2 regions of the Erwinia sp. SLM-02 genome follow, and region 2 is predicted to be linked to the other one. Evidence: predicted binding sites of a transcription regulator. Region 2 holds the regulator's gene; the other holds the start of a gene.
The links. Region 2 encodes Fur, which represses iron uptake genes when iron is present. Its sites were predicted from a motif close to ATAATAATGAGAACNACTATCAA; they were not measured.

Region 1: PGH32_RS14465 (TonB-dependent siderophore receptor) is a predicted target of Fur. The motif match lies at 2,113-2,135, and genes of this name have one in related genera.

What each region holds. Positions count from the first base shown of each region.
Region 1 is NZ_JAQISN010000002.1:262,862-270,204, forward strand. It holds gene PGH32_RS14455 (ABC transporter permease) at 1-881, opposite strand, end outside; gene PGH32_RS14460 (siderophore ABC transporter substrate-binding protein) at 882-1,826, opposite strand; gene PGH32_RS14465 (TonB-dependent siderophore receptor) at 2,176-4,368, shown strand; gene lldP (L-lactate permease) at 4,679-6,331, shown strand; gene lldR (transcriptional regulator LldR) at 6,328-7,092, shown strand; gene lldD (FMN-dependent L-lactate dehydrogenase LldD) at 7,113-7,343, shown strand, end outside.
Region 2 is NZ_JAQISN010000001.1:446,579-453,921, forward strand. It holds gene PGH32_RS02195 (LysR family transcriptional regulator) at 1-110, opposite strand, end outside; gene PGH32_RS02200 (MFS transporter) at 197-1,552, shown strand; gene PGH32_RS02205 (hypothetical protein) at 1,549-1,938, shown strand; gene mtr (tryptophan permease) at 2,055-3,302, shown strand; gene fur (ferric iron uptake transcriptional regulator) at 3,358-3,804, opposite strand; gene fldA (flavodoxin FldA) at 4,198-4,728, opposite strand; gene ybfE (LexA regulated protein) at 4,874-5,155, opposite strand; gene ybfF (esterase) at 5,302-6,066, opposite strand; gene seqA (replication initiation negative regulator SeqA) at 6,329-6,871, shown strand; gene pgm (phosphoglucomutase (alpha-D-glucose-1,6-bisphosphate-dependent)) at 6,896-7,343, shown strand, end outside.

The sequences.
Region 1 (7,343 bases), on a different contig from region 2:
GGGATTTCAAACGGATGGATAATCAGCCGACCGATAATATCGCAGGCCAGCACCAGCATCGCCCCCAGCAGTGCGACCCAGGGCACGGTGCGCCGCAGGTTATCCCCCAGCGCCAGGCTGACGATATTCGGCACGATCAGGCCGAGGAACGGCAGCACGCCCACCACCACGATCACCACGCCGCTGATCAGGGCGATCATCGCCATGCCAATCAGCATGGTCTGCTGGTAGCGCAGGCCAATATTCACCGAGAAGTCGCGCCCCATTCCGGCGACGGTAAAGCGGTCGGCGATCAGCGCCGCCAGCAGGGTAATAATCCCCACGCCCCACAGCAGCTCGTAGCGGCCCTGCATCACGCTGGAGAAGTCGCCGGACTCCCAGGCACCCAGCGCCTGCAGCAGATCGAATTTCATCGCCAGGAAGGTGGTGACCGCGCTGAACACCGCACCGAGCATAATGCCCGCCAGCGGCACCATCAGCGACGACTTCATCCTGATGCGGTTAATCAGCAGCATAAACAGCGCGGTGCCAAACAGCGCGAACAGCGAAGCCACGCCCATCTTTAGCATAATCGGCGCGGCGGGGCTGACGATCATCACCAGCAGCAGGCCAAGGCTGGCGGACTGGGTGGTGCCGACGACGGAGGGTTCAACAAAGCGGTTCTGCGTCAGCATCTGCATAATCAGGCCGGCAACGCTCATGGCGCTACCCGCCAGCAGCAGTGCGGCAGTCCGGGGGAAACGACTGATAAGCAGGATCTCGCGCATCTCGGGATCGGTCCACAGACTGACCAGGGTAACGCGGCTGACGCCCACAAACAGGCTAAAAACAGTAAGGCCCAGCAATAATGCCAGGCCTGCGGTAAAGGCGAAAGATTTCATTTACGGCTGGGTTTTCGACTTATCCAGTACCTGCTTCACCTGGGTCATCAGCAGGCTGTAGCTTTGCAGACCACCGGCGATATACAGCGAGCCGGAATCCAGGTAAACCACCTGCTGTTTTTTCCAGGCGTTGGTTTTACGCACCAGCGGGTTATCCAGCACCTGCTGTGCCGAGCTGCCCTCTTTACGGCCAATCGCGCTGTCGCGATCCAGCACGAACAGCCAGTCCGGGTTAGCTTCCATCACGAATTCTGGTGATACCGAGTTGCCGTGGTTGCCGGTTTCCGCAAAGGTGGTGGCCGGTTTGAAGCCCAGCACATCATAGATAAAGCCGAAACGTGAACCCGGCGAGTAGGCGCTGAGCTTGCCGCCGTTAACCATCAGCATCATCGCGCTGCCCGCTTTGGCCGATTCGTTACGAACGTCGGCGATCTGGGCGTTAAATGCGGCCAGAACTTCTTTGGCTTTCTCCTGCTTGCCGAAGATTTCACCCAGCTGCTCGGTGCGTTCGGTCATGCTGGCGAGGAATTTGTGCGGGTCAAGATCGGGAGAGATAGTCGGTGCGATTTCACTCAGTTTGCCGTAGGCATCACGCGCGCGGGCACCGGCAATAATCAGGTCAGGTTTGGCGTTGCTCAGGGCTTCAAAGTTCGGCTCGAACAGCGTACCAGCATCGAAATAGTCCTTACCGGCATATTTTGCCAGGTGCGCCGGGTAGTGGGCGCTGGTTTGCGGTACGCCAATCACCTTCACGCCGAGCGCATCGGTAATATCCAGTGCGGCCGGGCTGAGCACCACAACACGCTGTGGGTTTTTCGGTACAGCCGTGGTGCCCTGGGCATGAACGATACTGACCGTTGCCCCTTCAGTGGCGGCGAACGCAGCGGGTGAACAGACAAGCGACAGCGCAAACAGAGACGACGTAATGGCCTGAGGAAAACGCATTTTTCTCTCTCCTGAGAATCAGAAAACTGACATAAATGAGAACTATTCGTATTAAATTTTGTTGCGGGATAATAACGGCAAAAGACTGAAATGTGTAGTGTTTGAGATCAACACATCGTGCTAAAGCCAGGGTTCCACACAAAATCTACACAATTTCGCGGAATGTAAAGGCGGAAATGACACTTAACGAACTGAAAACCCCGCATTTCTCAGCATTACGCTGATAAAAACTGACAAAAGTCGCCAATTGTGGAGATATTGTGAATTCGTGCCCGAAGGTCTTTAAGTGATAACAATTCTCGTTATCATACACATCATCTTACAATCCTCCACAATTTGAGATTATTTGATGAACAAATATGGACGTTTTCGGATCCACCCTCTGGCTCTGCTTCTTACCGGTTTAATGGCCACAGCCGCCAGTGCAGCGGAAGACGCAGAAAATAACGACACCGACGCCGTGATGACGGTGCAGAAAACCGCTGAACAGGAACTGAAACAGCAGCCCGGCGTCTCCATCATCACCGCCGACGATATTGCCAAAAACCCACCGGTCAACGACATCTCTGACATCATCCGCAAAATGCCCGGCGTGAACCTGACCGGCAACAGCGCCAACGGCAGCCGCGGCAACAACCGACAGATCGACATTCGCGGCATGGGGCCGGAAAACACCCTGATCCTGATCGACGGCGTGCCGGTAAACTCGCGCAGCTCGGTGCGCTACAGCTGGAAAGGCGAGCGCGATACGCGCGGCGACACCAACTGGGTTCCTGCCGAGCTGGTTGACCGCATCGAAGTGCTGCGCGGCCCGGCTGCGGCGCGCTACGGCTCCGGCGCGGCGGGCGGGGTGATCAATATCTACACCAAACGCCCGACCAAAGACTGGCACGGCTCGCTTTCCCTGTTCACCAACCAGCCGGAAGACAGCAAAGAGGGCGACACCAAGCGCGCCAACTTTAATCTCAGCGGCCCGCTGGCCGGTGATGCGCTGACCACGCGTCTGTATGGCAACATCAACAAGACCGACGCGGACGCCGCCGATATCAACAACGCGCAGAACGGCTCCTACGCCGCCGGGCGTGAAGGGGTGCGTAACAAAGACATTAACGCCCTGCTCTCCTGGAAACTGACGCCGTCACAGATCGTTGATTTCGATTACAGCTACAGCCGCCAGGGCAATATCTACGCCGGAGACACCCAGTACAGCAACGGCAACCTCAGCCCGAATGGTCTGATCGACTCGCTGTACGGCTCTGAAACCAACCGCATGTATCGCCAGTCTTACGGTCTGACCCACAACGGTTTCTGGGAATGGGGAACCTCAAAATTCACCGCCGCCTATGAGAAAACCAACAACACACGCCTGAACGAAGGCTCCACCGGGCGCGTGGAGGGGATGATTAACAGCGACGAGTACAGCACCAGCCGCCTGGAAAACTACCGCACCAGCGGCGAAGTGAATATCCCGTTCGATCAATGGTTAGAGCAAACCGTCACCCTCGGCGCGGAGTGGAACCGTGAAGAGCTGAACGACCCGGCGTCAATCAGCGCCACCGACGCCAGCGGCGTGACCGTGGGCGGCGTATCGGGCAATCCGGCGGAGCGCAACGCGAAAAACAGCGCCACTACGGCAGCCGTGTACTTCGAAGACAATATCCAGCCGTGGGTCGGTACTTTCCTGATCCCGGGCCTGCGCTTCGATCACCACAATCAGTTCGGTAACAACTGGAGCCCGAGCCTCAACCTCTCCCAGGCCCTCGGTGAGTTCTTCAAGGTGAAGGCCGGTATCGCCAGAGTGTTTAAAGCGCCGAACCTCTATCAGTCCAGCGAAGGCTACCTGTTGGGTACGCGCGGCAACGGCTGCCCGAAAACCATCGCCAGCGGCAGCTGCTATCTGCTGGGTAACACCGACCTGGATGCCGAAGTCAGCGTGAACAAAGAGCTGGGGCTGGAGTTCGCCGCCGATGGCTATGCGGCCGGCATCACCTGGTTCCGCAACGACTATAAAAATAAAATCGTTGCCGGCACCGATATTATTGCCACCACCACTTCCGGCTATAACGTGCTGCAGTGGGAGAACGGCGGCAAGGCGCTGGTGGAAGGGCTGGAAGCCAACCTGACCATTCCGCTGGTGCGTGAGGTGCTCGACTGGCGTACTAACGCCACCTATATGATGGAGTCGAAGAGCAAGGAAACCGGCAACCCGCTGTCGATCATTCCTAAGTACACCATCAATACCATGCTGGATTACCAGGTGACCGAGAAGCTCTCCACCTCGGTGAACTGGACGATGTATGGCCGCCAGAAGCCGCGTGAGTACAGTGAAACCCGTCTGGAAGTGGATGCCATGTCCAACACCGAAGTCGGTGCTTACTCCGTGGTGGGCGTTAACCTCAACTACCAGCTGACCAAAGATCTGCGTCTTAACGGCGGGGTCAGCAACCTGCTGGATAAGCAGCTGTACCGCGCGAACGATGGCGCATCGACCTATAACGAACCGGGCCGTGCGTACTACGCCGGCGTCACCATGTCGTTCTAAGTGTCGTTCTGAGTCCGTACCTGTAACGGGCAGACTGGCTGCCCGTTATGACTGCGGAGGATGCCCCCGCCGCCCCCCCTGTTATCGCGCCTCCCCTCTCCCCGCCCATTGGCCTTGTATCCCACCACGCCCCTAATGTGGCCCGACCAATTTAGAAAAAATGTGAATACCACGCACAGAAAGACAAAATAACCTTCACATCTGTTGTTTTATACTAACAAAATATTAACCATCAGCGTCAGCACACACGAAATCGCCATTTTGGTCCGACCAATCTGGTTATAAAAAAGAATGTTCTGGAGACGCCGCCATGCAACCCTGGCAACAAGTTTACGATCCGCTCGGCAATATCTGGCTGTCCAGCCTGATCGCCGCTATTCCGATCATCTTCTTCTTCTTCGCCCTGATTAAGCTCAAGCTGAAAGGATACGTTGCCGCAACGATCACCGTTGCGCTGGCGCTGCTGGTAGCGCTGTTCCTCTACCGTATGCCGGTCGATCGCGCACTGGCCTCGGTGGTTTATGGCTTCTTCTACGGACTCTGGCCGATCGCCTGGATCATCGTCGCCGCCGTGTTCGTCTACAAAATCTCGGTGAAAACCGGGCAGTTTAATATTATCCGCGCCTCGATCCTGTCGATCACGCCGGACCAGCGCCTGCAGATGCTGATCGTCGGCTTCTCCTTCGGGGCCTTCCTGGAAGGGGCTGCCGGATTCGGCGCGCCGGTGGCGATCACCGCCGCGCTGCTGGTGGGGCTGGGCTTTAACCCGCTCTACGCCGCGGGCCTGTGCCTGATCGTCAACACCGCGCCGGTGGCGTTTGGAGCAATGGGCATCCCGATTATCGTTGCCGGACAGGTCACCGGGCTGGACAGCTTTGAAATCGGCCAGATGGTCGGCCGTCAGCTGCCGTTCCTCACCATCATCGTGCTGTTCTGGATCATGGCGATCATGGACGGCTGGCGCGGAATTAAAGAAACCTGGCCTGCGGTGGTTGTGGCGGGCGGCTCGTTTGCGCTGGCACAGTACCTCAGCTCTAACTTCCTTGGCCCGGAACTGCCGGACATCATTTCCTCCCTGGTCTCGCTGGTGTGCCTGACGCTGTTCCTGCGCGTGTGGAAGCCGGTGCGTATTTTCCGCTTTGCCCCCACGGATAACGCCACCGTGCAGCCGCTGGTGGTGGAGAAGTATCGCCCGGGGCAGATTATCCGCGCCTGGATGCCGTTCCTGTTCCTGACCGCCACCGTCACCCTGTGGAGCATCCCGCCGTTCAAGGCGCTGTTTGCCCCGGGCGGCGAGCTGTACAACCTGGTGGTCAATATCCCGGTTCCGTTCCTCGACAAGCTGGTGGCGAAAATGCCGCCGGTGGTGGCGGCGATTACGCCGTATGCGGCGGTGTACAAGTTCGACTGGCTATCAGCGACCGGCACGGCAATTATCGTTGCCGCGCTGATCTCTATCGTCTATCTGAAGATGAAACCGGCCGACGCGCTGAGCACCTTTACCAGCACACTGAAAGAGCTGATGCTGCCGATTTACTCCATCGGGATGGTGCTGGCCTTCGCCTTTATCGCCAACTACTCCGGGCTATCCGCCACGCTGGCGCTGGCGCTGGCCCACACCGGACACGCGTTCACCTTCTTCTCGCCGTTCCTCGGCTGGCTGGGCGTATTCCTGACCGGTTCGGATACCTCCTCTAACGCGCTGTTCGCCGCGCTGCAGGCCACCACCGCGCAGCAGATTGGCGTGTCGGACCTGCTGCTGGTTGCCGCCAACACCACCGGCGGCGTAACCGGCAAGATGATCTCGCCGCAGTCGATCGCCATCGCCTGCGCCGCCGTGGGCCTGGTGGGCAGAGAATCTGACCTGTTCCGCTTTACGGTGAAGCACAGTCTGATTTTCACCTGTATGGTAGGGATCATTACCACCTTACAAGCCTACGTGCTCACCTGGATGATCCCATGACCCTTGCGCCATCGCCTTCCGGCACCCTGTTCCTTGCCGGACGTATTAAAACCCTGATCCATCAGCGCCAGCTGGAGCCGGGGGCACGCCTGCCCGCCGAGCGCCAGCTGGCGCAGGAGCTGGGCGTCTCACGCTCTTCACTGCGCGAGGCTATCCGCTCGCTGATTGGTGAAGGCGTGCTGTACAGCAAACGCGGCGGTGGCACCTGGCTCTGTGATGAAAACACCCGCTGGTCGGAAGAACGCATCGTGCAGCCCCTGAAGGTACTGGTTGCCGATGACCCGGACTATCACAACGATATCCTGGAGGCGCGCCACGCCATCGAGGCCAGCACCGCCTGGTATGCCGCGCTGCGTGCGACGCCCGCCGACAAAGAGCGGCTGCAAAGCTGCTTTGATGCCATTCAGCAGCAGGAAAGCATCTCGGCCGATATGGCCAACCAGGCCGACGTGCGCTTTCACCTGGCGATTGCGGAAGCCTCGCACAACGTGGTGCTGCTGCAGACCATGCGCGGCTTCTTTGACCTGCTGCAAAGCTCGGTAGCGCACAGCCGCGAACGGATGTACACCGTCCCGACGATCTTTGCCCGCCTGACTGAACAACACGAAGAGCTGCTGCTGGCGATCCTCGCCAACGACCCGGAACGGGCGCGTAAAGCGGCTCAGCACCATCTGGGGTTTGTCCTCACCACGATGAAAACCCTGCATGAAGATGAAGCCCGGCAGCAGCGCATTACCCGGCTGCCGGATGACAGAGAATGATGTAACAAAGGATAGATCTGATGATTATTTCGGCAGGAACTGACTATCGCGCGGCGGCAAAACGCATGCTGCCGCCCTTCCTTTTTCACTATATCGACGGCGGTGCCTACGCCGAGCATACGCTGCGGCGCAACGTGGAAGACCTGGCGCAGATCGCGCTCAGGCAGCGCGTGCTCAACGATATGTCCGAGCTGAACCTGCAAACGAAGCTGTTTAACGAAACGCTTTCAATGCCAGTGGCGCTGGCCCCC
Region 2 (7,343 bases):
TGCAGGCTGACCATGGCCCGGCTGATACCGAGATTGCTGGCGGCACGGGTAAAACTGCCGCTGTCCACAATCGCAAAGAAGGTGTGGATCTTATCAAGATGTGCGTGCATCAGATTATTCAGTTTAATCAAACAATCATTTAAATTTATGCGTCTTTATTTGTCAGGTCAACCGCCGCTATGCTGCGCGTGGAGGTATGACAATGCACTATGGTTATCGGGTTGCGGCAATTTTTTTGCTCGGCTTTTTTATTGATTGTATTAATATTTTTATGTCGGCCATTGCGCTGCCGTCGATTGCGGCGCAGATGTCCGTGGCGACTGAGTCCATCAGCTGGGTGGCGAACGGCTACATTCTGGGCCTGACGCTGATCGTGCCGCTGAGCGGCTGGCTGGCTTCGCGCTTTGGTGCCCGGCAGATGATTGTCGCGTCGATGCTGATTTTCAGCGCAGCGGCGCTGGGCTGTGCGCGGGCCGACTCCTTTACCACGCTGGTTGCCTGGCGCTTTATTCAGGGCGCGGGCGGCGGGTTACTGATCCCGGTGGGGCAGGCACTGACCTTTAATCTGTTTCAGGGACGAAAGCGCGCCGCTATCTCAACGCTGATTATGTGCGTCGCGTTGATCGCGCCTGCGCTGTCCCCTCTGCTGGGCGGCCTGCTGGTGGATGTACTCTCATGGCGCTGGATCTTCTACAGTAACATTCCCTTCAGCCTGCTGGCCGCACTGCTGGCGGCAATCTGGATCCGTCCTCAGGAAACGGAGCGTGTCCGGGCGGATATCGTCGGGATTATCCTGGTCTGCGGGGCTTTGGGTGCGCTGCTGAGGAGCCTGTCCCTGTTCAGCGAGCAGCAGTCGTTGCTGTATGCCACGCTGTGGCTGGCTGCGGCTTTGCTGCTGGCGTGGGGGTATCTGCGGCATTATCGTCGCCAGCCGTCGGCGATACTTGACCTCAGCCTGCTGCGAAATCGTCAACTTAACCTGTCCATCGCCGTTTACTATGCCGTACCGGGCGTATTTACCGGCGTTAACCTGCTGACTATTTTCTACATGCAGCAGGTTTTGCATTTCAGCGCCGGGCATACCGGCAGCTTTATGATGCTCTACGGTGCCGGAGCGCTGGTGGCGATGCTGGTCGCCGGGCGAATTTATTACCGGGTAGGCGCGCCTCGCTTATTCTGCTGCGGTCTGCTGCTGCACAGCGGCGGCATTGCGCTGCTTTCTCTGGTCGGTCATCCGGGGGATGGGGAGGTGCTGTGTGCGGCCTATCTGCTGATGGGGATCGGGGGTGGGATCGCGGCGAACTGTGCGCAGACCACGGCATTAATTGAGCTGAACGAGCAGCAGATGAGCCGGGGCAGTACGCTGTGGAATATTAACCGCCAGCTGACGTTCAGCCTGGGTACCGCGCTGTTTACGCTGCTGCTGGCGTTACTGAGCCACTATTTTCCCGGTGAAAGGGCATGGCATCTTGCATTTATTATTGCGGCCGTGGTCGGATTACTGCCGCTGTGGCTGATTTATCAACGACGTTTTCATAAGGAAATTCAATGACAGATTTAACCGACAAGGCTTCGCAAAGCGTGATTGTGCTGCACCAGCTGATTGAGGCTGTCTTTCACGGCGACGGCAGTCAGCTTACTGAGCTGCTGACGCATTTTGATGACGATTTTATGATGGTCACACCGGCCGGAAAAACCCTGGCGCTGGCAGAGGTTGAGGCCTTATTCGGCCGCTTAACCGGCGCACGGGAGGGGATGACGATCGCCATTGAGCAGTGCAAAGTCATTTCGCAGCGGGGGGATGAAGTGGTTATTCAGTACCACGAGCTGCAGCATCAGCAGGAGAATCACACTCATCGCATTTCGCTGGCGGTAATTAATTGCGCAACCCAGCCGCCGCGCTGGCGCTATCTGCAGGAAACGATGGTAACAAACTGATTACCGTACTAGTTCGTGAGTGCGTAATTGTGTAGAATGTGCGGCGTTGATGCCGTACATCCAGTGAATAATTCCGGTGATGGCGGCGAGTTTCCGTTTTTTGCTAAGGATTAGTCATGGATTTACCGGTTTCCACCGCCCGCCTGCCTTCGACACTCTGGGGAACCTTAATTATTAGCGGCACCATTATCGGTGCCGGGATGTTCTCACTCCCCGTGGTGATGTCCGGTGCCTGGTTCCTGTGGTCATCTGCGCTGTTGGTTGTCACCTGGTTCTGCATGCTGCTCTCCGGGCTGCTGTTCCTGGAGGCCAGCCTGCATTATCCCGCCGGGGCCAGCTTCGACACCATTACTCGCGATCTGCTGGGCCGGGGCTGGAACCTGATTAACGGACTGTCGGTGGCCTTCGTTCTGGGGATCCTCACCTATGCCTATATCTCCGCCAGCGGAGCCATTATTCAGCACACGCTGAGCCAGCTTTCACTGCCGGTTTCTGCCCGCAGCGCCGGTTTCGCCTTCACGCTGCTGGTGGCGGTGTTTATCTGGCTGGGTACCGCGATGGTCAGCCGTATGACGCTGATTTTCCTCGGCGCTAAGGTGATTACGTTTCTTATCATCTTTGGGGGTCTGCTGTGGCATATCGAACCGGTAAAACTGCTGGACAGCCAGAGTGAAGAGAGCCACTACCTGCGCTATCTGTGGATGGTTATCCCCTTCTGCCTCGCGTCATTCGGCTATCACGGGAATATTGCCGGGCTGGTCAGTTACTATCAGAAGAACGGCAGCCGGGTATGCCGCTGTCTGGTGTTCGGCACGCTGCTGGCGCTGGCGATTTATTTTATCTGGATCGTCGGCACGATGGGGAACATCCCACGGCATGAATTCAAAGCAATTGCCGCTCAGGGGGGGAATATCGACGTGCTGGTTGCCGCACTTTCCGGTGTGTTGCACAGTCCTTATCTCAATCTGCTGCTGGATATTTTCTCGAACTTTGCCGTGGCCTGTTCGTTCCTCGGCGTCAGCCTGGGGTTCTTTGACTATCTTGCCGACCTGTTTAAGTTCGATCGCTCCGCGTTCGGTCGGTTAAAAACGACCGTTGTCACCTTCATTCTCCCTCTGACGGCGGCGATGATTTGGCCAAACGGTTTTCTGGTGGCGATTGGCTACGCCGGGCTGGCGGCAACGCTGTGGGCAGTGATCACGCCGGCGATGCTGGCACGAAAAGCGCGACAGCGTTTTGCCACGGCGGGATGGCAGGTCAGGGGAGGGATGGCTCCGATCGTGCTGGTGCTGATCTTTGGGGCGGTGAATGCGCTGGTGTCTGTATTATCCTACTGGAACGTCCTGCCGGTCTATGCCGGATAACAGGCAAAAAAAAACCGGTGGATAGCCACCGGTTTCATGCTGATTTCAGAACAAATTACTCGTCATCGTGCAGCGTGTCGTCTTCACGGCAGTCGCCCTTAGAGCAATGGCCATAAAGGTACAGGCTGTGGTTGCTCAGTTTAATTCCGTGGCGCGTTGCGATTTCACGCTGGCGCGCTTCAATGTACTCATCACGGAATTCAATAACTTTACCGCAGTCCAGACAGATCAAGTGATCGTGGTGGTGCTGCTGGGTCAGTTCGAAAACGGATTTACCGCCTTCAAAGTTATGACGGGTAACGATCCCTGCGTCATCAAACTGGTTAAGCACGCGGTAAACCGTGGCTAAACCGATTTCTTCGCCCATATCAATCAGGCGCTTATACAAGTCTTCCGCACTGACGTGATGGCCTTCTGGTTCCTGAAGCACTTCCAGAATTTTCAGTCGTGGAAGCGTGACTTTCAGGCCGGCCTTCTTTAATGCGGTATTGTTGTCAGTCATGCGGATATTGTCCTGTTACTTTGCTAGTCACTTAGTGGCTGAAAAGCCCTGAACATCGGTTGACGCTAGAGTTGGATGCGTCACAGTATAGAACTCATACATCGAAATGAAAACAACAGGAATGCCTGAAACCACTGTTGGATGTAAGGATTAATGTCATTACGTCCTGGGAGGCTCGCGTCCAAATCGTACTAAGTTAACATTTCGCTCTATCTCATCCCTTCGCCCGGTGATGGAAAAAGATCGTTCAGAGATGCTGAAGGATGAGAAAGCGGGTAACCGATAGGGTTATTGTACATTTTTACAGGTGGAAGTTACAAATACGTATCTATTACTTCTATAGGAAAAATCACTGACTTGATGTGAGATGTCTCCCACATCAAGCCGTTGGCATCAGGCTTCGATGATTTCTTTCAGCTGAAGTTCATCAAAAATCTGTTTCACCCATTTATCAACGCGCTCATTGGTCAGTTCCGGCTGACGGTCTTCGTCAATGGCCAGTCCAAGGAAGTGGTTGTCATCGGCCAGCCCTTTAGAGGCTTCAAAGTTGTAACCTTCGGTCGGCCACTGGCCTACCAGAATCGCACCGTTTGGCTCAATGATGTCGCGGATGGTGCCCATCGCATCGCAGAAATATTCTGAGTAGTCTTCCTGATCGCCGCAGCCGAACAGGGCAACCAGTTTTCCGTTGAAGTCGATCTCTTCCAGCGTCGGGAAAAAGTCATCCCAGTCGCACTGGGCTTCACCGTAATACCAGGTGGGAATGCCCAGCAGCAGAATGTCGAAGGCTTCAAGGTCTTCTTTGCTGCTTTTGGCAATATCACGAACTTCTGCAACGTCTTTACCCAGCTGTTTCTGGATCATCTTTGCAATGTTTTCCGTATTGCCCGTATCGCTGCCAAAGAAAATGCCTACGATTGCCATGAGTTTAATAACCTCTTGAATCTTAATGATATGGTGGCTGCCAAAATTTTTGCAGATGGCGTTAATGATAGCAGACCGCCGGGAGCGGATAAATGAGTAATCCTGCTGCTTTTGTCGCATTGTGCCCTGAGGGCGCGCGCGACGTTCAGGACTGAAGGTGTTTTAACTGGTTCAGCAACATCTCTTCAATCAGCTCGCTGCGGCTCATATTGCGCGCATCGGCCAGCTGGTTCAGCGCATCAACGGCTTCACTGTTCATTTTCAGCTCGACGCGCTTAAGCCCGCGAACTTTATCGCGCTTAAGCTGATTGCGTTTATTGATGCGCAGCTGCTCATCACGCGTCAGCGGATTAGTTTTCGGTCGTCCCGGGCGACGTTCATCTGCGAACAGATCGAGCGTTGTGCGGTCCGTGTTCTCTTTTGCCATAGAATAGTGATACTGAAAGGCTGGATTTCTGATGTGTCAGGCCGTTATCCGCCGGAAAAATCACCAGCGGAAAAATGTCAGCGCGCATCATACCCCAGTGAAAGTGATGACGACAATGTTTTAACAACATAGGGAAATAATTGTTTTTACAGCACAAAAAATCGACGAATTGCGCGTAAAACTGCATCAGGTTTTTCAGCATGCACCCAGTGCCCCGCCCCCGTTACAACGTGGGCCCGCGCCTGAGGGAATTGCGCCAGCAGCGCGTCACGATATTCATCCGCCAGATAGGGTGAACGTTCACCGCGTATAAATAGCGCGGGATGCGGCCAGGCGGGCTGCGGTTGCCAGCCGATAATCCGGTCGTAGCACTGATACAGCACCGGTACATTGAAGCGCCATTCGCCCTCGTGGAACGATTTTAGCAGAAACTGGATCACGCCTTCTTCCGCCAGCGTCTGGCGCATCAGCGCGGCCGCTTCGCTACGTGAGGCGATCCCTGCATCCGTCACCGCCTGCAGCGCGGAGAAAATATCATCATGATGGCGCGTCGGGTAGGCGACCGGTGCCATATCGATGACCACCAGCCCCGCTACGCGATCCGCTGCCAGGGCGGTTAACTTCATGGCAATTTTACCACCCATTGAGTGGCCGATAACGCCAAAGCGCTCGACGCCCAACCCGTCTAACGTTTCCAGCACGTCCTGCGCCATCAGCGTGTAATCCATCTCCGGCGACCGGGGAGAAAGCCCGTGGTTGCGCACATCAAGCTGAATCAGACGGCGATGCTGTTTTAACTCGCGAGCGAGCACGCCAAGGTTATCCAGGCTGCCAAAAAGCCCGTGAATTAACACCAGCGGTAAATCGTCAGTCGCAGATTGTTCAGATTGCAGGCGGACATTCAAATTCATAGCAAAGTTCTTACAGTTGAAACGAAGGCTTAGGGTATCATGGATTTTACATTTTCTGCCGGGGGTAGCACAGACGGTGCCCGCGATCTTTTTACGGCAAATTCTGACTTTTGCTGGCAAAGAGGGCTTACGCTACACCCGGAGTGGATTTAACTTTATAATCCTGAAGTTAGGATCCAGGTTTCAGAAAACGGACGATCCTGAAGATCGCGCCTGTTTTTATGCCCGATTCTGACAGAAGCAACAACCGTACTGGATAAAGATGAAAACGATAGAAGTCGACGAAGAGCTATACCGCTATATTGCCAGCCATACTCAGCATATTGGGGAGAGCGCATCGGACATTTTACGCCGTATGCTGAAATTCACCGCGGGCCAGACAGCACCAGCGGCACCGGCACCGGCTGCGCAGGCGGCAAAAGAACCAGCCGCCGTGAAATCTGAATCTCGCCCGCAGGATCGCGTTCGCGCGGTGCGTGAACTGCTGCTTTCCGATGAGTATGCCGAGCAGAAGAAAGTGGTGAACAGGTTTATGCTGATCTTATCGACTTTGTATACCCTGGACGCCAAAGCCTTTGGCGATGCCACCGAGTCGCTGCATGGCCGCACGCGTGTCTACTTCGCGGGCAACCAGCAGACGCTGACGCAGAACGGCACGCATACCAAGCCGCAGCATATTCCGGGCACCCCTTACTGGGTGATCACCAATACCAATACCGGCCGTAAGCGCAGCATGGTGGAACATATCATGTTATCGATGCAGTTCCCGGCGGAACTGACCGAGAAAGTTTGCGGTACCCTTTAACCGAAGCGTCAGGGAGAAGCGCCAATGGCCAATCACCCCCGTGCCGGGCAGCCAGCCCGGCAGAGCGATTTAATTAACGTTGCACAATTAACATCGCAGTATTACGTACTGCAGCCTGAACTGGGCAATGCTGAACATGCCGTTAAATTCGGCACCTCAGGTCATCGCGGTAGCGCGGGTCGTCACAGTTTCAATGAAACGCATATCCTGGCCATTGCTCAGGCTATTGCCGAAGAACGTAAAAAGAACGGCGTGACCGGACCCTGCTATGTGGGTAAAGACACCCATGCGCTGTCCGAACCGGCAATTATTTCGGTGCTGGAAGTGCTGGCGGCCAACGGTGTGGATGTGATTGTGCAGCAGGATAATGGCTATACGCCGACGCCTGCGATTTCCAACGCGATCCTTGAGCATAACAAAGCCGGTGCGGCACTGGCGGACGGTATCGTGATTACGCCGTCCCATAACCCAC